3 regions of the Pseudoalteromonas sp. NS-SX12 genome follow, and region 1 is predicted to be linked to each of the others. Evidence: predicted binding sites of a transcription regulator. Region 1 holds the regulator's gene; each other region holds the start of a gene.
The links. The regulator sigma-54, encoded in region 1, starts transcription at its own class of promoters, with help from an activator protein. The targets are predictions, from matches to a motif close to GTTGGCACGNNNNTNGNNT.
Positions count from the first base shown of each region.

Region 2: a site for sigma-54 is predicted at 2,782-2,800, ahead of fliE (flagellar hook-basal body complex protein FliE). Genes of this name have one in related genera too.
Region 3: a site for sigma-54 is predicted at 5,873-5,891, ahead of AC2IOM_RS04665 (YggN family protein). Genes of this name have one in related genera too.

Region 1 covers NZ_CM170634.1:1,175,400-1,182,611, reverse strand. Annotated here, with positions in the region: gene AC2IOM_RS05635 (calcium/sodium antiporter) at 1-836, shown strand, start outside; gene AC2IOM_RS05630 (KpsF/GutQ family sugar-phosphate isomerase) at 846-1,808, shown strand; gene kdsC (3-deoxy-manno-octulosonate-8-phosphatase KdsC) at 1,805-2,377, shown strand; gene lptC (LPS export ABC transporter periplasmic protein LptC) at 2,377-2,928, shown strand; gene lptA (lipopolysaccharide transport periplasmic protein LptA) at 2,930-3,448, shown strand; gene lptB (LPS export ABC transporter ATP-binding protein) at 3,445-4,170, shown strand; gene AC2IOM_RS05605 (RNA polymerase factor sigma-54) at 4,249-5,745, shown strand; gene hpf (ribosome hibernation promoting factor) at 5,768-6,055, shown strand; gene ptsN (PTS IIA-like nitrogen regulatory protein PtsN) at 6,057-6,512, shown strand; gene rapZ (RNase adapter RapZ) at 6,528-7,212, shown strand, end outside.
Region 2 covers NZ_CM170634.1:3,000,730-3,007,941, reverse strand. Annotated here, with positions in the region: gene AC2IOM_RS14000 (DNA-3-methyladenine glycosylase I) at 1-19, opposite strand, end outside; gene AC2IOM_RS13995 (sensor histidine kinase) at 147-1,241, shown strand; gene AC2IOM_RS13990 (sigma-54-dependent transcriptional regulator) at 1,250-2,647, shown strand; gene fliE (flagellar hook-basal body complex protein FliE) at 2,836-3,168, shown strand; gene fliF (flagellar basal-body MS-ring/collar protein FliF) at 3,188-4,900, shown strand; gene fliG (flagellar motor switch protein FliG) at 4,893-5,945, shown strand; gene fliH (flagellar assembly protein FliH) at 5,949-6,779, shown strand; gene fliI (flagellar protein export ATPase FliI) at 6,782-7,212, shown strand, end outside.
Region 3 covers NZ_CM170634.1:962,219-969,430, forward strand. Annotated here, with positions in the region: gene AC2IOM_RS04625 (helix-turn-helix domain-containing protein) at 162-986, shown strand; gene AC2IOM_RS04630 (AzlC family ABC transporter permease) at 1,013-1,699, shown strand; gene AC2IOM_RS04635 (AzlD domain-containing protein) at 1,693-1,995, shown strand; gene AC2IOM_RS04640 (iron-containing alcohol dehydrogenase) at 2,031-3,182, opposite strand; gene AC2IOM_RS04645 (LysR family transcriptional regulator) at 3,325-4,197, shown strand; gene AC2IOM_RS04650 (glutathione peroxidase) at 4,281-4,763, shown strand; gene AC2IOM_RS04655 (MarR family winged helix-turn-helix transcriptional regulator) at 4,765-5,205, shown strand; gene AC2IOM_RS04660 (PA3496 family putative envelope integrity protein) at 5,486-5,665, opposite strand; gene AC2IOM_RS04665 (YggN family protein) at 5,944-6,762, shown strand; gene AC2IOM_RS04670 (diacylglycerol/lipid kinase family protein) at 6,835-7,212, opposite strand, start outside.

The sequences.
Region 1 (7,212 bases):
CGGCACCAGAGATGATGGTATCGGCGCAAGCGGCGCTTGCAAAACAAACAGACACTGCTGTCGGTAACGCGGTTGGTTCAAATATTACTAATATTCTGCTAGTACTTGGTATTACAGCACTGTTGCGCCCGCTGAGTGTGTCATCGAGTACGCTAAAACGTGAAATGCCAGTCGTAATGCTAGTATCCCTTGGTGCTTGGTACATTTTATCGGACAACTATTTAGCATTCGGTGAAGGCGTTGCACTGATGGTGAGTTTCTTCATTTTTATTGCTGCAGTGACCATTATCTCGGTAAAACAAAGCAAAGCAGCCAATGCCGAACACGATCCCTTCGTTGACGAAGCCTGTGACGAAGTGCCTGACAATGTACGCACACCGATTGCGCTTATGTGGTTAGTTATCGGCATGGCGATTTTACCTATCAGTTCACATTTTATTATTGAATCAGCAACCGACATTGCCAAACTATTTGGTATTAGCGATTTGGTGATTGGCTTAACTATTATTGCAATTGGTACCAGCTTACCTGAACTTGCGGCGTGTGTTGCTGGCGTACTTAAAAATGAAGACGACTTAGCGCTAGGCAACATCATTGGCTCAAATATCTTTAACCTGTTAGCGGTATTGTCGCTTGCGGGCATTATTAATCCATCAAGCGTTGATCCTGCAGTATCGAGCCGCGATATCTTAATTATGTTAGGTGCAACAGCAGCCCTTATTGCAATGAGTTTGAGTATTCGCGGTTCACGCCGTATTAATCGTGTTGAAGGCGGTTTGTTGTTAGCTGCCTTTTTAGGATATCAATACCTTATTTTCTCAACAGTAAGCGCTTAAGGCAAAGTCATGAACTTTATTGCTCGCGGTAAACGCGTTTTAGAAATCGAAAAAAATGCCATTGAGCAACTCGCTCAATATATTAACGATGACTTTAGCAATGCGTGTCAGTTGATGTATGACTGCAAAGGCCGTGTTATTGTCATTGGTATGGGAAAATCGGGTCATATAGGTAATAAAATAGCAGCAACGCTAGCAAGCACTGGCACACCCGCTTTTTTTGTCCACCCAGGCGAAGCAAGTCACGGCGACTTAGGCATGATCACACAAGATGATGTGCTATTGATGATCTCTAATTCAGGTGAAACCGCAGAAGTGATTAACCTGATCCCCGTAATCAAGCGCATTGGTGCAAAAATCGTAGGCATGAGTGGCAAACAACACTCAACTCTTGCACAACAATCTAATGTGCATATTTGTATCGCTATTTCAGAAGAAGCCTGCCCTTTAGGACTAGCACCTACAGCAAGTACTACAGCAACCTTGGCGATGGGCGATGCGATTGCTGTTGCATTGCTTGAAGAAAAAGGTTTTACCGCCGATGATTTTGCTTTATCACACCCTGGCGGCAGTTTAGGTAAGCGCCTATTGTTAATGCTTAAAGACATTATGCATCAAGGCGAAGCATTACCTGTGGTAGCTGAAAACACAACGGTTAAAAACGCTCTGTTAGAAATGACAGCCAAAGGGCTTGGTATGACAGCGGTTGTCGACAATAACGGATTACTTTCAGGTATTTTTACCGATGGTGACCTGCGCCGGATTTTAGAACAACGCATTGATATTCACGCTACAGCTATTTCAGAAGTGATGACTAAACAGTGCACAACAGCAAATGAATCGATGCTTGCTGCTGAAGCCTTAAACATAATGGAACAAAAGAAAATAAACGGTTTGCTTGTAGTTGACCAGCAACAACAGCCAATTGGCGCACTTAATATGCAGGATTTACTTAAGGCAGGTGTTTTATGAGTTTAACTACATCACAGCAGCTTTTTAACGAATTATATGCACAAACCAGTGCTGACGTATTTGCAAAAGCAAGCAAAATTAAACTGTTAATTTGTGATATCGATGGCGTATTTTCTGATGGTCGCATTTACCTTGGTAATGATGGCGAAGAACTAAAAGCATTTCATACTAAAGATGGCTTTGGTATTAAGTCGCTTATCAATAGTGGCATACAGGTTGCGGTAATTACTGGGCGCAACTCAAAGATTGTGGAAAACCGTATGAAAAGCCTTACTGTTCAGCATATCTATCAAGGCCAAGAAGATAAAATAGTCGCTTTTAATAACTTAAAACACGCGCTATCACTTGATAACGAAAACATTGCTTATATTGGGGACGATAGCCCGGATTTACCCGTAATGGAATTAGTTGGCTTTGCCGTAGCAACCAATGATGCTCACCCTCTGGTAAAACGCATCGCTGATTATAAAACTACCATGGTAGGCGGTTTTGGCGCAGTAAGAGAACTGACCGATTTAATTATGCTGAGCCAAGACAAAACACTTAGCCACGCAGGTAGTAGCAGCTAATGTCGGCGCGTATTGCACTTACTATACTTTTCACCATTGCCATGGTTTGGCTTTGGTTGCCTTACTTCTTTACACCTAAAGAACCAAAGCCGATTGTTGAAAACGTTGCCAGTATTCCTGATTACATTGCAACCGACTTAAAGCAAACCAACTTTAATGAATCTGGTACTGTTAGCCATAAAGTGATGGCGCGAAAAATGTCGATGTATCAAGATTTAGGTTTTACCCACTTTGAAAAACCGCAATTTACTATTTTTTCAGAACAAGGTGTGTGGCAACTCACAGCCGATGAAGCCACGCTCTACAATAACGAAAAGCTCATTTTGGAACAAAACGTTATTGCCAAAAGTCTAACACCAAATATCATGCTCAATACAATTGAAGCGGCAAGCGTAGAATATTTAATTAATAGCAAACTAATGACTTCTCAATCCGAAGTAAAAATGACAGGTCCGGGACTTGAAATTAAAGGACAAGGCCTCAATGCTAATTTAGAAGAGCAAGTTATTAAGTTAATAAACCATACAAAGACCACTTATTATGACCAATAACATGACGAAATTACTGTCAATCGCTGGACTAGCCCTCACTTTGTGTATCACAAGTGGACACGCTACCGCTGAGCAGATCAAACTTAAGCACCCACTTGAGATTGACGCCGATGAGCAAGCTGCTCGCTTAAAAGAAAATGTCGGTATTTTTCGCCATAATGTACAAATTAAGCATGGCAATATGACCATCACCGCCGATTACCTTGAAGCACATAAACGAGCTGAGTTAGGAGATAACCAGCAATTACTTATTGCCAGTGGTGATCCGGTAAAATTTAGTGCTGAACAAGAAGATGGGTCAATCATTGTCGCAAGTGCTAAAAAAGTCACTTACGATGTGGCTAAATCATTATTTACAATGTCTGGTGGCGCCAAATTTCAACAAAATGGCGACATGATGTCAGCAGATACCATCATCTATGATCGCGCAGCTGAAACAGTGACGTCTAAAAAAGCTGAAAACTCAACTAACCAAGTAAAAACCATCATCAATACGCAAAATGAACAAGGCGGACAATGAGCACATTAATTGCCGAAAAGCTGGCTAAAAGTTACAAATCACGCCAAGTGGTAAAAAATGTTGGTTTAGAAGTGAAAGCTGGCAGTATTGTTGGTTTGCTGGGTCCTAACGGTGCCGGTAAAACCACGACGTTTTACATGATTGTTGGTTTAGTGCCGAGCGACAATGGCGTTATTCGTATTGACGATAATGACATTACATTGCAACCAATGCATAGTCGCGCCCGTTTAGGCATAGGCTATTTACCGCAAGAATCGTCGATTTTTAGAAAGCTTACTGTATATCAAAACATCATGGCGATTCTAGAAACACGCAAAGAACTTAATCGTGTGCAACGCGAAGAAGCGCTCGATGATTTATTAGAAGAATTTAACATTGGCCATATCCGAGATTCACAGGGTATGGCATTGTCGGGCGGTGAACGTCGTCGTGTGGAAATTGCGCGCGCATTAGCCGCAAACCCCAAATTTATCCTGTTAGATGAACCTTTTGCTGGTGTTGATCCTATTTCAGTGATAGATATAAAGAAAATAATTGAGCATTTGAAAAATCGCGGCATTGGCGTGTTAATAACAGACCACAACGTGCGTGAAACCTTAGATGTATGTGAAAAAGCCTACATTGTTTCTCACGGCGAATTAATCGCATCTGGCACGGCTGAAGACGTTTTAAACAACCAAAAAGTACGCGATGTATACCTAGGTGAACAATTCAGACTATAGTAATAGTTATAGGCCTTAAATTTGGAATTGAATTGTTAACTAGCGGCTTGAAATCGAAAGAAGGATTAGAATAACTACATGAAGCAATCTTTACAGCTTCGCCTTGGGCAGCAACTAACAATGACTCCACAATTGCAACAGGCTATTCGCTTGTTGCAACTGAGTACGTTAGATTTGCAGCAAGAAATTCAAGAAGCGCTTGATGCCAATCCTTTACTTGAAGAAGACATTGACTACAGTGACGATAAACAAAACAACGAAAGCACTGAGTCAAACAAAGACGAATCAATAAACGGCGATGATGTTGAAGCAGCGCCAAGCCAAAGTGAAATTGAATCAAGCGACGCACTTAGCAACGAGAATATTTCTGAAGATTTAGCTATGGATGTGTCGTGGGATGATTATATCAGCGCCGCACCAGTTTCTGTCAGTAACGCCCCAGCTCCTGACAACGATACTGTATATCAAGGCTCTACCAGCGAATCATTGCAAGATTACTTGATGTGGCAATTACGCTTAACGCCGTTCAGCGACACCGACGAGATGATCGCAACCACAATTGTTGAAGCGGTAGACGATTCAGGTTATTTAACACAAAGTAGCGAAGAAATTTTAGAAGCGGTACAGCAATCTGACGACCAAGAACAAATTGAACTAGACGAAGTTGAAGCTGTACTTAAACGCGTTCAACTCTTTGATCCTGTTGGTATTGCTGCACGTTCGTTACAAGAATGTTTATTGATCCAGCTCAATCAGTACGACAAAAATACCCCTTGGCTAAACGAAACAAAGAGCGTAATCTCAAACCATATGGAACTTTTGGGATTACGTGATTATCGTACAATAATGAAGAAGGCTAAACTCAAGGAGCCTGAGTTAAAAGAAGTCTTAACATTAATACATAGCCTTAATCCAAAACCAGCTGAAAGCATCATAAAAGAAGAGCCTGAATATGTGGTTCCCGATGTTTCAGTAAAGAAAATTAAAGGACGTTGGCGCGTTGATTTAAACAACGATAGCATGCCAAAGATCCGCGTGAATGAACAATATGCTGCGCTTACTCGCTCGATGAAATCAAGCACTGACAGCCAGTTTATTCGCAACCATTTGCAAGAAGCAAAATGGTTTATTAAAAGCTTAGAAAGTCGCAACGATACTTTATTAAAAGTAGCCAATTGCATTGTTGAACAACAACAGGCATTCTTTGAATATGGTGACGAAGCAATGAAACCTATGGTTTTAAACGACGTTGCCGAAATGGTCGAGATGCATGAGTCGACTATCTCGCGTGTAACAACGCAAAAATACATGCATACACCACGTGGCATTTATGAGCTTAAATACTTTTTTTCAAGCCACGTTAGCACGGAAAATGGGGGTGAGTGTTCATCTACCGCGATTCGAGCACTGATCAAAAAGCTAGTTGCGGCGGAAAATCCAGCTAAACCATTAAGTGATAGCAAGATTACCGACTTACTAGCAGAACAAGGAATTAAAGTGGCGCGACGCACTATCGCAAAATACCGTGAGTCGCTATCCATACCACCGTCTAATCAGCGCAAGAGCCTGATCTAGACCAAATAGAAGGAAAATGCTTATGCAATTAAACTTAACAGGTCGTCACGTAGAAATTACTGATTCTTTAAGAGACTATGTCACTAACAAATTTGCAAAACTAGAGAGGCATTTTGATCATATAAATAACGTGCACGTTATTCTAGATATTGAAAAACTATCACAAAAAGCAGAAGCTACTATGCATGTTAACGGTGGCGAATTGTTTGCCTCTACCGAGCATCAAGATATGTATGCAGCAATCGATGGCCTGGTCGACAAACTAGACCGCCAAGTAATTAAGCACAAAGAGAAACTTTCTCGCCACTAAAATGAAATTAACCGATATTATTGCTGAGGACTGCGCTAAAACCGCGGTCCTTTTTAATAGCAAAAAAAGACTGTTTGAATTTATTAGCGACCTTGCCCATCAGCAAGCCCCTGATATTACTTCTCAAGAGTTTCTTGAAGCCTTGCTGCAACGCGAAAAACTAGGTAGCACGGGTATTGGTAAAGGCCTCGCCATTCCTCATGGCCGCATTGATGGCCTACAAAATACCATTGGCTTTTTAATTGTAAATCAGTCACCTATTCCGTTTGATGCTATTGACGATAAAGACGTTGATATTTTTATCGTACTGCTCATACCAGAACAAAAGTGCCAGCAACATTTGCAGACTTTAGCCACCATCGCTGATAAACTAAAAGATAAGCAGTTTTGCCGTCAACTACGTCACGCTGAAAATAATCATCAGCTATATCAAATCATTAGTAGTGAGGCGAGTTAACTAAGGGAGATCTAAGTGCAACTTATTTTAGTCAGTGGTCGTTCTGGTTCAGGAAAAACAGTCGCTCTCAGAGTATTGGAAGATCTCGGGTACTATGTTGTTGACAATATTCCTGTTAATTTATTGCCTTCGTTGATCCGCTCAGTTTCAGATAAATACGACAAAATTGCAGTGAGTGTTGATGCTCGAAATATGACTAAAGAGCCAGAGGAAATAGAAGAAGTACTCGACTATTTACCTGGTTTTGCAACACCAACCTTATTTTACCTTGATAGCGATGACAGCACGCTAATTAAGCGCTTTTCAGAGACGCGCCGCTTGCATCCGTTATCACTGAATAATATCTCCCTTGAAGAAGCCATTGAAGCTGAGAAAAAGCTGCTCGATCCTATCGCCTCACAAGCGGATATTTTTATCGATACAACAGGCTTAAGTGTTCACCAACTTGCCGATAGCATACGAGAGAAGGTACTCGGTAAAAAATCAAATCAGTTAATTATCACGTTTGAGTCATTCGGTTATAAACACGGTATTCCAAAACATGCTGACTATGTTTTTGACGCCCGCTTTTTGCCAAACCCGCATTGGGAACCAGCACTTAAGCCGTTAACGGGGTTAGACCAACCGGTAATCGACTTCCTTTCTAGCCAGCCTGTGGTTCATAAATTTGCATGGCAAGTGCAAACCTTTATTGAAACTT
Region 2 (7,212 bases), 1.2 Mb from region 1:
ACTCGCATCTAAAACACATAAAAATCCCCTAGACAAATAATTGACGTCTTATTTTTGAATTTAACTTGTTGTATTTATTGGAAATAAAAATTGGCACGTTTTGTGTATCTACACCGATTAGTTAGAGTAAATTATTTGGTGTAACTATGGCGTTAGCTCAAATCATACCCCAACAATTTCAAGAGGTATACAACCCGTGTTTGATGCAGGAAAAGTACGTGGGTGAACTTAGTGAATTAAGAAAACAGGCAAGTTGGCTTAGTCATTTGGTTGATACCATGCCTGCGGGCGTCATTGTGCTTGATGGTAACGGCATGGTAGCAAAGGCCAATCAAATCGCAATTGATTTACTCGGAGAGCCGTTAGAAGGCGAGCGTTGGTTTACCATTATTCAGCGTTCTTTTGCGCCCAATGGTAGTGATGGTCACGAGGTAACGCTTCGTGATGGTCGATTAGTGAAACTTGATATTTCACCGCTCACACCTGAACCAGGTCAGTTAATTTTAATGACCGATCTTACGCAAACACGCCAATTACAGTCACGTATTGCACATATGCAGCGTTTGAGTGCGCTTGGTAAAATGGTTGCATCCTTAGCGCACCAAGTAAGAACCCCGTTATCAGCGGCAATGCTATATGCCGCTAACCTGTCGTCAGAAAAATTAAACCCAACGGCGCGTAGCAACTTCCATGAAAAGTTGATGTCGCGTTTGCAAGACTTGGAAAGCCAAGTAAACGATATGCTGTTATTTGCCAAAAGTGGTGAGCAACAAGTACTTGCACCTGTGTCTATGCAAGCTTTGCTAACGGATGTAACGCATGCTTCAGAAGCAATGATTATGCGCCAGCAATGCATTCTCGACCTTAAATTGCCTGAGCCTGATATTGAAATTATCGCTAATAAAGTTGCGCTGAGCAGTGCAATTAGCAATTTAGTGCACAATGCGGTGCAAGCTTGTGGCCAAGGTGGAAAAATTGAGTTAAGTGCAACGCGGTCTGAAAAATTCGCAGATCACGTCAAAATTTCGGTGAAAGATAACGGCACAGGGTTAAGTGAAGCGGCTATCCAACAGATTTTTGAGCCGTTCTTCACCACTAAATCACACGGTACCGGGTTAGGTCTTGCCGTGGTTCAATCGGTTGCTAACAGCCATCAAGGGTTTGTAAAAGCAGGCAATAGTGAGCTTGGTGGGGCTGAGTTTAACTTGTACCTACCGATTATCTCTAAAACAGCATGTTAGGAGTGATTATGAACGATGCAAAAGTATTAGTCGTAGAAGATGATTCTGGTTTACGAGAAGCGTTAGTCGATACCCTAGCATTGGCTGATATTAATTGTGTTGAAGCCGACAGTGCCGAACAAGCGATTATTAAGCTTAAAGAAGGCGGTATTTCAATGGTGGTCAGTGACGTGCAAATGGGCACTATGTCAGGTATCGATTTACTTAAAAGTATTAAGCTTAACTACCCTGATTTACCCGTATTAATGATGACAGCTTACGCGACCATTGATGATGCGGTTGAAGCGATGCGCTTAGGAGCCATTGACTACATGGCGAAACCATTCGCACCAGAAGTGTTATTAAACATGGTAAGTCGTTATTTACCAGAAAAAGAAGCCATTAAAGATGGGCCAATTGTTGAAGACCCAGCTAGTAAAGCGCTGATGCAACTTGCAGAGAAAGTGGCGAAATCTGATGCATCCGTTATGGTGCTTGGGCCAAGTGGCTCAGGTAAAGAAGTGATGGCACGTTATATTCATGATAGTTCACCGCGTGCAGAGCAGAACTTTGTTGCGATTAACTGTGCGGCGATTCCTGAAAATATGCTAGAAGCCACTTTATTTGGCTATGAAAAAGGCGCGTTTACCGGCGCTATTCAAGCATGTCCTGGTAAGTTTGAACAAGCGCAAGGCGGCACTATTTTACTCGATGAAATTACTGAGATGGATTTGAGCCTACAGGCGAAATTACTGCGTGTACTGCAAGAGCGTGAAGTGGAACGTCTTGGCTCTCGCAAGACCATTAATTTAGATGTACGTGTGCTTGCAACGTCTAACCGCGACTTAAAAGAGGCGGTGGCGCAAGGCGTTTTTCGCGAAGATTTATATTATCGCCTTAATGTTTTTCCGCTCGAGTGGCTGCCACTTGCTGAGCGTCCAGGGGATATCGTCCCGTTGGCTGAGCATTTAATTCAGCGTCATAATAATGACATGCCGGTGCAGTTTGACGTACAAGCTAAAGAAAAATTACTTAGTTACAACTGGCCAGGTAACGTTCGCGAGCTTGAAAATGTCGTTCAGCGCGCACTGATTTTGCAAAGCCATAAAATGATTACCGCAGATGATATTTTCTTAGGCTCGGTAGCAAGCATGCAACCAACAAGCTTGTCGCCAAAGATACAGCTGACTTGTGAAGAACCTGAGCAAGTAGCACCAGACGTCGCAACAGTGCAATCAACCCAAGTAGATGATGCTCAGGGTTATAAACAAGAGCTTAAAGATAAAGAAAACTCAATTATCTTAGATATGCTTCGCGCGTGTGATGGCAAGCGTAAAGACGTTGCTGAGCGTCTTGGTATGAGCCCGCGAACACTGCGTTATAAACTTGCAAAAATGCGTGAGATGGGAATTGAATTACCTGCGTAAAAAATCATTGTACTGAGCACAACAGATACACCTACTTTTTAAATCGAGCCTCTGACAGGAGGCTTTATTTCTGTCTAAACTTTATCAAAGTCAAAAAAATGCCGTTATAAGCTGTTGATTTTAAATATTTTATTTTTGGCATTAAGCTTGCATTAATCGTGTTAAGTCAATTTTTACGGTTTGTTAGTATGAACATTTCACCAAACAATCTTTATCAAGAAATGCAGTCACTTGCGGTAGAAGCAAGTAACTTTTCTAAACCGAAACAGCCTATTGAATCTATTCAAGGTAGCTCACAGGTTGAATTTAATAATTTATTAAAAGATGCGCTCGATACGGTTAACGGTTTACAGCAAGACTCTAAAGCGAAAGCAACGGCGTTAGAAATGGGTGACCGCAATGTGTCACTGGCTGAAGTAATGATCGCATCGCAAAAATCTTCGGTGGCGTTTGAAGCAACCGTTCAAGTGCGTAATAAGCTTATTGAAGCTTATAAAGACATTATGAACATGCCTGTATAAGAAATAGTGGAGTAGGGTTGTGGCTAATACATCAACAGATTTATCAACACTAGACGCTAACGACTTAGGTGTCGGCGATGTAGGTGGTGGTAATCAAGAACAAAAATCAGGGTTTCTTGGCAGCTTAAGTGGTGTTGATGTAATGCGCCAAGTCACGCTCATTATCGCACTAACAATTTGTGTCGCAATTGCCGTATTTATCATGATTTGGGCGAAAGAGCCTGATATGCGTCCTCTTGGTAAAATGCCAATGGATGAACTGATCCAAACGCTTGAATTTTTAGACGCACAAAAAGTGGAATACAAGCTCGATGGTAATGTTGTTTCAGTACCGGTTGAAGCGTATCAAAATATCAAGCTGTTGATGGCTAAAGAAGGTCTTGAGCAAACGCCTTCGTCAGGCACCGAAATTTTAATGCAAGATATGGGCTTTGGCGTGAGCCAGCGTCTAGAGCGTGAGCGTTTAAAGCACTCACGTGAACAGCAGCTTGCACGTACTATTGAAGAACTCAGTAAAGTTGCGCGCGCTAAAGTTCTGTTAGCGATTCCAAAAGAAAATGTGTTTGCTCGCCGTGAGAAAAAACCAAGTGCAACAGTTGTATTAACGGTAAGACGTGGTCGCACACTTGACGGTGAAGAAGTTGATTCGGTTGTTGATATGGTTGCCTCTGCGGTACAAGGGCTAGAGCCTAGCCGAGTAACGGTAACAGACCAAAATGGCCGCTTACTTAACTCGGGCTCACAAAACTCACTTACCGCGCGTTCACGTAAAGAATATGAAATTGAACGCAAACGTGAACAAGAATACTTAGAAAAAATCGATTCAATTATGATCCCTGTTGTTGGTTTAGGTAACTATACTGCGCAGGTCGATCTGGTGATGGATTTTAGTTCAATTGAAGAAACGCAGAAGCGTTTTAACCCAGACTTACCGGCGGTACGCAGTGAAATGACACGTGAAGACACCAACATTGGTGGCCTTGCGGTGGGCATTCCAGGTGCGCTAACGAATCAACCGCCAGTTAACTCGCAAATTCCAGAACAAACAGGCGATGAATCAGCACAAAACACATTGCCAAGTAGAAACAGTAAAGAAGCAACCCGTAATTATGAGCTCGACACCACCATTTCACATAAGCGTCAGCAAACCGGTGTGATCCGTCGTATCAGTGTATCGGTTGCGGTGAACTACACAAACGGTGTAGCAGAAGGTGGCGAAGCGACACGTGATCCGCGTACTCAGCAAGAATTAGCGAACATCCGCCGTTTACTGCAAGGTGGCATCGGCTTTGATATGCAGCGTGGCGATGCGCTAGAAGTTGTGACGATTCCGTTTGTACAAGAAGAATTTAGTGAAGCGATTGAGCTACCAATTTGGGAGCAACCTTGGTTCTTCAAAGTAATCAGACTAGCTTTAGGTGCCTTGGTTATTATCGTGCTTATTCTTGCAGTAGTGCGTCCAATGTTACGCAAGTTGATTAATCCAGAAGACACGACAGAGGATTATGATGACGCAAGCCTATCAGCAGGTGTAGACTTAGGTGATGATACCATTGATATGCTAAGTCAAGAATTTGACGAATCGGCAGTCGGCTTTAGCCCAGATGGTACGTTACAATTACCAGACTTACATGGTGATGAAGACTTACTGAAAGCAGTAAGAGCATTAGTGGCAAATGAGCCAGAACTTTCTTCTCAAGTAGTTAAAGCGTGGTTAACTGAAGATGACTGATCAAGATACGCAAGTAGCAGAACAAACAACAAGTAGCGGCTTTGACGTAGATAAACTTGATGGTGTAGAAAAAGCATCGATTTTATTACTGAGTTTATCTGAAGAAGATGCCGCACAGATTTTAAAGCACTTAGAACCAAAGCAAGTACAAAAAGTAGGTATGGCGATGGCGGGCTTGGATGATTTAAGCCAAGACAAAATTGCCGCGGTACACAAGCTGTTTATCGACCAAATTCAAAGCTTTAGTACTATTGGTTTCCAATCTGAAGACTTTATCAAGAAAGCGCTTACCGCAGCGCTAGGTGAAGAAAAAGCGGCGAACCTAATTGACCAAATTATCATGGGCTCAGGTGCGAAAGGACTTGATTCACTGAAATGGATGGACTCAAAACAAGTAGCGAATATTATTCGTAACGAGCACCCGCAGATACAAACCATTGTTTTGGCGTATTTAGAACCAGAGCAATCTGCTGAAATTATTAATCAATTCCCTGAAAAAGTGCGTCTTGATTTAACCATGCGTATTGCCAATCTTGAAGAAGTGCAACCTGCCGCACTGCAAGAATTGAATGAAATTATGGAAAAACAATTCGCAGGTCAGGCTGGTGCACAAGCTGCTAAAATGGGTGGCTTAAAAGCAGCGGCAGATATTATGAACTACCTAGATACTAATGTTGAAGGGCAGTTGATGGATTCAATTCGTGAACATGACGAAGAAATGTCACAGCAAATTCAAGACTTGATGTTTGTATTTGATAACTTAATTGACGTCGATGACCGCGGCATTCAAGCGATTCTACGTGAAGTACAGCAAGATGTACTAATGAAAGCAATTAAGGGCACAGACGAAGGGCTTAAAGATAAGATCCTTAAGAATATGTCTAAACGTGCGGCTGAAATGATGGCTGATGACCTGGAAGCAATGGGGCCAGTTCGCATTAGTGAAGTAGAAGCGGCACAAAAAGAAATTCTGAGCATAGCACGACGCTTAGCTGATTCAGGCGAAATTATGCTTGGCGGCGGTGGTGGTGAGGAGTTCCTCTAATTTATGAAATTAGGCAAGTACCGCTCAGGGCATAAAATCGAAAATGCAGAGGCGATAGAAACGCTGCTTGAGAATTGGCCGATCCCGGATGTTAAGGATGAAAGACGCAATCTAAGAGGCCGCTCAACGGCAATGGGCAAGTCGCTAGAAGAGCTCTATCAGAAAAAACAAGCCGAACAAGAACCCGAGCCAGAAGAAGAGTTTACGCCACTAAGCATTCAAGAAATTGAACAAATTCGACAAGAGGCGTACCAAGAGGGACACGCTGAGGGCAAAGAAGCTGGCTATCAGGAAGGTTTTGAACAAGGTAAGTTAGAAGGTGCGCAAAAAGGCTATGAAGAAGGTTTAGAGCAAGGTAAAGAAGAAGGACTTGAGCTGGCAAAACCTGAAGTCGAAGAGAAAATCGCGCAACTTACCAAGCTGTTAGATGAAATAGCTACGCCTTTTGAGCAAGTGAGCGAGGAAGTTGAAAAGCAAGTCGTGATTTTAGCATCTGAGCTGGCGAAAGCGGTAGTTCATGGCGAACTTAGTATTAATGAAAAAGCTATTTTTAGCGCCATGAAAGTGGCAACTGATGCATTAAAAGGTCAACACCGTGCCCTTGAAGTGTTATTGAATCCAGAAGATTTTGAATTGGTGCAACAAGCCATACCAGCCGAGCAACTCGCCGATAGAAATTGGAAGCTAGTTGTTGAGCCGAGTATCACTAAGGGTGGCCTCCATATCAATTCTGACAATTCATCAATTGATTACTCGGTAGAATTGCGCCTTAAAGAAATACTGGAGAGCTTTTTGCAAGAAGCAGGTATCGATAGTCAAAAACACGACGGTTAATTATGAGTCAAGGGCTTGCACAGCGTCTTGTTAGTTACCAATCAAAAATTAAAACTCACCGCCCAGCAGTTGCCGGCAGTTTAAAGCGTGTTGTTGGTCTTACGCTTGAAGCCGAGGGGTTAAAAGCACCAGTTGGTAGCAGTTGTCAAATTGAAACCCAGCAGGGCTTAGTAGATGCTGAGGTAGTTGGCTTTAGCGGCGAGACTCTCTACTTGATGCCAAACGATGCCATTTCGGGTGTATTACCTGGGGCGCGTGTTATTCCCCAACAATCAGATGTGGGTTTACCTGTGGGTATGGGGTTGTTAGGTCGCGTTGTTGATGGATTAGGACGACCGCTTGATGGACTTGGCCCTGTAAAAGCAGAAGCTAAATTAAAATTCGCAGCGAAACCGATTAACCCATTAGCCAGACGCCCAATTAAACAACCGAT
Region 3 (7,212 bases), 210 kb from region 1:
TTGAAGTATTACTATGTTGCCATAAATCAGATAAATACGGTAAGCAAATACGTTAAACATCATAAAAAATGCTATTGAGCAATTTTGTACAATTTAAAAAAAACGGCTTGGCTATACTGATTGTGTAAACATTTTGCTCCCTTTATTTTTGAGAAGCGTTCATGGAAAAAACAGTCTTTCAATATCATCAGGATTTAAATGGACTCGAAGTACTTAAAGCGCAGTATAAGCAGCAGAATTTCGCACGCCATAGCCATGAAGGCTATACCATAGGGCTAATTGAAAATGGTGCACAGCGGTTTTTTCGCAGTGGTGCAAATCATGTTGCGCCAGCAAGCAGTATTATCTTAGTTAATGCAGACCAAGTGCATAATGGCCAAACTGCGACTGAGCATGGCTGGGGTTACCGTGCTATGTATCCAACCCCAGAGTTATTTGAAGGGCTAACGGATGATATTGGTAAAGCAAAACTAGGCGCGCCCTATTTTGAACAAGCGGTAGTGTTCGACCCCGTGTTAGCACAGCAAATGGCGTTAACCTTCGATTTATTAGCGACTGAGAAAAGTGTATTGGCAAAGCAGTCAGCATTGTATCAATTATTAATTAATTTAATTGCTCGCCACAATAAAAGTGCTTTTAATTTAAAAGGGCTATCACGCAAACCACAACTAAACACTGCGCTTGATTATTTGCGCGATTATTATTTCGATAATATAAGTTTGACCGAACTTGCCGCGATTGCTCATATGAGTCCGTTTCACTTTATTCGACAGTTTAAGGCTGAAACAGGTATGACACCGCATGTTTATCAAACGCAATTTCGTATAAATCGTGCCAAGCAAATGCTACGCTCGGGGCTTGCGATTAATGAAGTGGCATTATCTGTTGGTTTTTATGACCAAAGTCACTTTCATCGATATTTTAAGAAGAATATGGGGTTAACCCCTAAACAGTACAGCAAGGCAGTACTTTACCAAGCCTCATAAATTACTGGTCAATCAACGAGAATTAAATGAAAACAGCAATTGCTAAAGGGTTTTGGGATATGCTTCCACTCAATCTAGCGGTGATCCCATGGGGTATTTTATGCGGCTCACTGGCAGTGCAATCGGGTTTTAGTCCGCTTGAGGCACAGCTAATGTCACTATTGGTGTTTGCCGGGTCTGCGCAACTGGTTGCTATAGAATTAATTGCTGGAAACGCTTCACTTATCACCATTTTAGTCACTACTTTTATTATAAGCGCTCGCCACTTTTTGTATGGCTTAAGTGTGCGCCATCGTTTAATTGATAAGCCGCTTAAGTGGCGTTTAGGCTTGGGGTTTTTACTAACGGATGAGCTTTTTGCTTTTTCACATCACCATAGGGCATATCAAGGGAAAGTTAGGCTAGTTTACGCCTTAATTGCGGGCGGCAGCTTTTATATCGCTTGGAATATTTGGACGCTCATAGGTGTTGTAGCAGGGGCATTGCTGCCGGACCTTACTCAGCTTGGGTTAGACTTTGCGATCGCCTCAATTTTTATCGCTTTAGTGATCCCAAGCATCAACAATTGGCCAGTTTTAATAGCGTGTTTAACCTCAGCTATCAGTATTGTTATTTTTAAACTGTGGCAATTTGAACTTGGACTTATTTTCGCAGCGCTGCTGGGCATGAGTGTGGGTTATGTGCTTGAAAGCAGACGAGGTGCAAAATGCTAGAGATTATTTTTTTGATGGCATGCGTCACGTTCACAACGCGTTTTTTATTTTTATCTAAGCGTTTACCCTTTAGCATTGGGCCTAAAATGCAGCGTTTTTTAAGTTTTAGCGCGCCCTGTGTACTTACCGCGATTTGGGTACCGATTGTATTTGTGCAAAAGGGGGAGTTGGCTATTTCGCTCGATAATCCGTATTTAATAGCAGCAGGTGTTGCCGTTTTACTGGCATATCGCTTTAAGAATTTATATGTCACTACCGTGGTGAGTTTAGTGGTGTTCTTTTTACTGAAACTCTAACTGCTTTAAAGCAGTTAGAGTTTAGAAGCGGGTGCTTAAACCGACGCCTTTAATACTGCGCGGCTTATATCAAGTGTTACTTGTTGGCTTTCACCCAGCTCAGTCATACCGTGACGTTCAAGTTGTTCAACGACGGCATCAGCTACTTTTTCATCTAACTGGTAATCGCTTAAACGTGTTGGCATGTGTACCGAGTGGAAAAACGCCTCGGTTTTTTCAATCGCTTGGTCAATGGCTAAGTTTTTATCTTGCTCTGTAATACCCCAAACACGTTCAGCATACTGCAATAACTTCGCTTCTTTCTGTTGGCGCATAGCATTCATCATACGTGGCAGCACAATGGCGAGAGTTTGCGCGTGATCTAAACCGTATAATGCAGTTACCTCATGGCCAAGCATATGTGTAGACCAGTCTTGTGGTACACCTGCGCCAATTAGCCCGTTTAGTGCCATAGTTGCCGACCACATTAGGTTTTCACGAACCATCATGTTATCTGGCTCTGCGAACACACGTGGGCCATCTTCAATTAGCGTATGCAATAAACCTTCAGCAAAGCGATCTTGCACTTTAGCGCCATGGTCAAATGTTAAGTATTGCTCCATAACGTGCACAAATGCGTCAACGACACCGTTCGCTAATTGTCTTTCAGGTAATGTTTTTGTTACTTGTGCATCAAGTACAGCAAACTTTGGTTGTACTTTTTCACTTGCAAACGGCAGTTTGTCGTTGGTGTCGAGCTTAGACACAACTGAATAGCTATTTGATTCCGAGCCTGTCGCGGGCAAGGTAAGTACAACACCAATTGGCAGGGCGTCTGTTACTTCTGCTGCTTTTGCTAAAATATCCCATGGTTCACCATCGAACTTGGCCGCAGCAGCAATAAACTTAGTGCCATCGATAACGGAGCCACCGCCTACCGCAAGTAAGTAATCGATGTTGTGCTCTTTGATTTGCGCAACGGCACGCATTGCGGTTTCATAACTCGGGTTTGGCTCAATACCCGAAAACTCAAAAACTTGGTGTTCACTTAGGGCATCGGTTACCTGCTGGTAAATACCATTTTGTTTGATACTGCCACCGCCATAAATAACCAGTACTTTTGCTGACTGTGGGATCTCGTGTTGAATACTCGCGATTTGGCCTTGGCCAAAAATAATTTTAGTTGGATTTACAAAACTAAATTCCATTGTATTGCCTCAATTAGGTACGGTAATTAAAGCCAGTCTAACGTTTTTCTGAGTTGGGATAATCCCCACTGTTGACAAATCACTTTTGCATGTATGCAATAATAGGCGTGTTCTAATTTCTATTTTTGCATAGGTGCTTAGTATGAACTGGCAAGGGATCAACGAGTTTTTGGCTGTAGTGGACTGTGGTAGCTTTACTCAAGCTGCTAAAGTGCTTGATGTGTCAACATCACATATTAGCCGTAGCGTATCGCAATTAGAGTCGAGATTGGGTGTTGCGCTTTTAAAACGAACAACGCGTTCGCTTAATTTAACTGAAGCTGGGCAGCAATATGCGGCCTCATTACACTCGATTCAATCTGCAATGGAAGAGGCTAACCTAGCGCTGCAAGGTGAACAACAAGAGCCGAAGGGCAAGATTAAAATTTCGTGTGCTGGCGATTTTGCCTCAAAGCAAATTGCACCTAAGCTCGCGCAGTTTTGTCAGCGTTATTCACAAGTGTCGATTACCATGGATTTTAATAACCGCAATGTAGATTTGATTGCCGAAGGCGTTGATTTAGCGATTCGATTTGGCCGAATGGCTGACTCTAATTTAATTGCGCGGCCACTTTCAACACGTGTTATGACTTTAGTTGCATCGCCTGAGTACTTAGCAAGGTTTCCTGCACCAAGCCACCCAGAGCAATTGATAGAGCATAATTGTTTAATCGCGGTGACTAACCGTTGGCGCTTTAATATGGGCGACAATATTAAAGAGTTTAAGGTGGCTGGGCGTTGGCGCAGCAATAATGGAGAAGCGCTGCTGCAAGCGTGTCTATCAGGCTTAGGCATTGCTCATCTAGCGTATGATATTGTTGGTGACTATATTGAAAGTGGTAAATTAGTAAGCTTATTAGACTCATATCAAGTTGCAGATAACGCTTCTTGGCTGGTTTACCCTAACCGTGATCTAATGCCATTAAGAGTACGTTTATTAATAGATTTTTTAATTGAAGAGTTTAAATCGAGATGACCGCGATTTATTTCAATTTTTGAACTATTATTGTGCGATTATATCGTGCGCGATATATTTGGCTGCAATAGAGGAGAAAGCTAATGGCACCATTTTATCAATTTAGTATTAACAGTTTGCAAGGTCAGAATATCGACTTTGCAGATTTTGCAGGCAAAGTCGTATTAGTCGTAAATACAGCGAGTAAGTGTGGATTAACACCACAATATGAAGGTCTTCAAGCGTTACACAAAAAGTATAGCGACCAAGGTTTAGTTATTATTGGTTGCCCGTGTAACCAGTTTGGCCAACAAGAACCAGGCTCGCCGGAACAAATTCAGGGTGAATGTTTAATTAACTATGGCGTTGATTTCACTATGACAGAGAAAATCGATGTAAATGGTGAAAATAGCCACCCACTTTATAAGTATTTACGCACTGAATTGTCGGGTATTTTAGGCAATAAAATTAAGTGGAACTTTACTAAGTTTTTAATTGGCCGAGATGGCAAACCAGTTAAGCGTTTTGCGCCAACAACAAAACCTGACGCACTTGCTAGCTATATCGAAAAAGCGCTGGCGCAATAGTATGGCAAGTAAGCCCGAGCAACTGTTAGAAAATCAACTTTGCTTTCCAATTTATGCGGCGTCACGTCTAGTGACGCGGCTTTACCAGCCTGAGTTAGACAAATACAAACTAACTTATCCACAGTATGTTATTTTACTGATTTTATGGCAGCAAGATGGCGTTACTGTGGGGGAAATTGGGCAGCAGGCGATTTTAAACAATAATACATTAACGCCTATTTTAAAGCGTATGGCCGACAACAATTTAATTGAGCGCAGGCGTGATGATTGGGATGAGCGAAAAGTACGTATTTATTTAACTAATTACGGTAACTCGCTACAGCAATCGCTTTCGTGCCTACCTTCACAACTGGTAGATAAAGTAGGGTTAGATCTTGATAAAGCGGCCCAACTAAAAGCATTGCTCGGTGATTTAATGTTGCAGTTAAACGAACACAGTTAACCTAAATTTAGGTGAATTCGTTCAGATTAACTAAAGCGTTTTGTTCTTGGTTGTTGCTTATTGACTTAGTCCGCTGGCCTACAAGACAACGCCGCGATCAAAAAGCTTTGAATTTGAACAGAATTTAGACCACAAAGGTCAACACGTTCTACTTCTATGGATTAATGTGTATTGGCTGATTTTTATGTGACTAAGTTTGGAATTAGGGGTGTGAAATACCCGCCACATAAAACATCAACAGTGGCTAATTATTGTTTTTAAACAATGGCGCGAAATGCTGTTATAGCTCATCCCAGTAATTGTGGGTGTCATCCATGCCAATGGATTTTCGTAATCGCTTTCTTTCTAAAATATCTTCTAAACGCTTTTTAACTTCGCGTTTATGTTCGTTTTCTTGGTTGTTTTCTAAATCGCTATTTAGCGGCTCTTGATTGTTTATGTTTTGGTAATTGTCTTTCATGATCACCCTCAACATTAAATGGTTAAGCACTCATAAACAGTAATAACCATTATTGTATTTTGCGCAAGTAAATATATTTCAAATAACTTAGTCAAATACACAAATCATATGGTTAAATTTACTATTTTTTAGTTTTTACATGCTTTTTAGAAGCTCTTAAAGGCACGTTAAAATAGTTATCTATATGTATTTTATATGTTTTTTAAATTTGGCACTGACCTTGATATAGCTATATCAACGAGAGAAAAAATTAAAACGCAAAAGATACGGGAATCACTATGAAACAATTACTTTTAACAACAGCAGTGGCAGCGTGTATTGGCTTATCAACAAATGCAGTAGCACATCAAGATGGTCACGACAGCAATATGAGCTTTTCGTCGGATAGCTGCAATTTAGAATTTAACAACACCCTATCAATTACACCTGATACGGTTAATATCAAAGCCGCTTCAGGTGAAGTGGTTATTGACCAAGATGGTAACTTGCAGATTAATGGCGAAGCTCAGTCACTCTCTGCAGCGGATCAAACATTACTTGCCCGTTACTCTAGCGATGTGCGCGGTCAGGTTCCACAAGTGGCTGAGATTGCTATGGAAGGTGTCGCGTTAGCAGGTGTTGCGCTAAGTGAAGTGGGCAATGCATTTGGCTTAAAAAATATGGCTACAATGGAACAAATGATGTCAGAGATTGGCGATGAAATTCACGCTGCATTTTATGACGGTGGCACATTCATTATGGATCAAGGCCGTTTCGATAACATAGGCGACACATTTGATAGTAAGTTCGACCAGCAGATGGAACAAGCAATGGAAGAAATGATTATGGAATCCATTGGCAGCTTGCTGATTACTTTAGGTAGCGAAATGTTAAGTTCTGGCGGTGATATGAGCGAGTTTGAGCAGCGCATGGAACGTATGGGCGAGCAAATTGAAGAAAAAGTTGAGCTACAAGCGAAGAATATTGAGCAAAGAGCCGACCAAATGTGTTTTGACTTTAAAGACCTAGCAATGCAAGAGGATGAGTTACAAGCGCGTATTCCGGCACTTGCAAATTACGATGTATTTAAAGTGGAAACTAAAAAGTCATCAATCTAAATTAAGGATATTGAATTTAGATTAAAGCGTCAGTCATCAATGTGAAGGAGCCTAGGCTCCTTTTTTATGGTGTTAAATTATTTTTATCGTTAACGCGCTTTTAGCTACTTCAATCACCACAGGTGTGTAGCCTGCAGATTCTCCATCTGCTTGCACAGGCAAGTTTGGGGTTAAGACTTCAAGTTGTGTAAATGCGTGTTCCTTCACTTCTGGTAGCGAAATATGTTTACCGTAATAGAGCTTAGGTAAAGCCCAGAGCTTTTTGGCTAAATGCGTTTTTTCTACACTGTAACGCATTAAATGCGACGAGTTTAACTCTGCATTGGGCGCAATTTTCATACCGCCGCCAAAGTATTTGCCATTAGCAAACACCGTAAGAAAGTTTTTATAATGCGTTTCTTTACCTTGCTGCTTTAATGATAAGAGCGACTCCTTAAAGAATAAAAGACA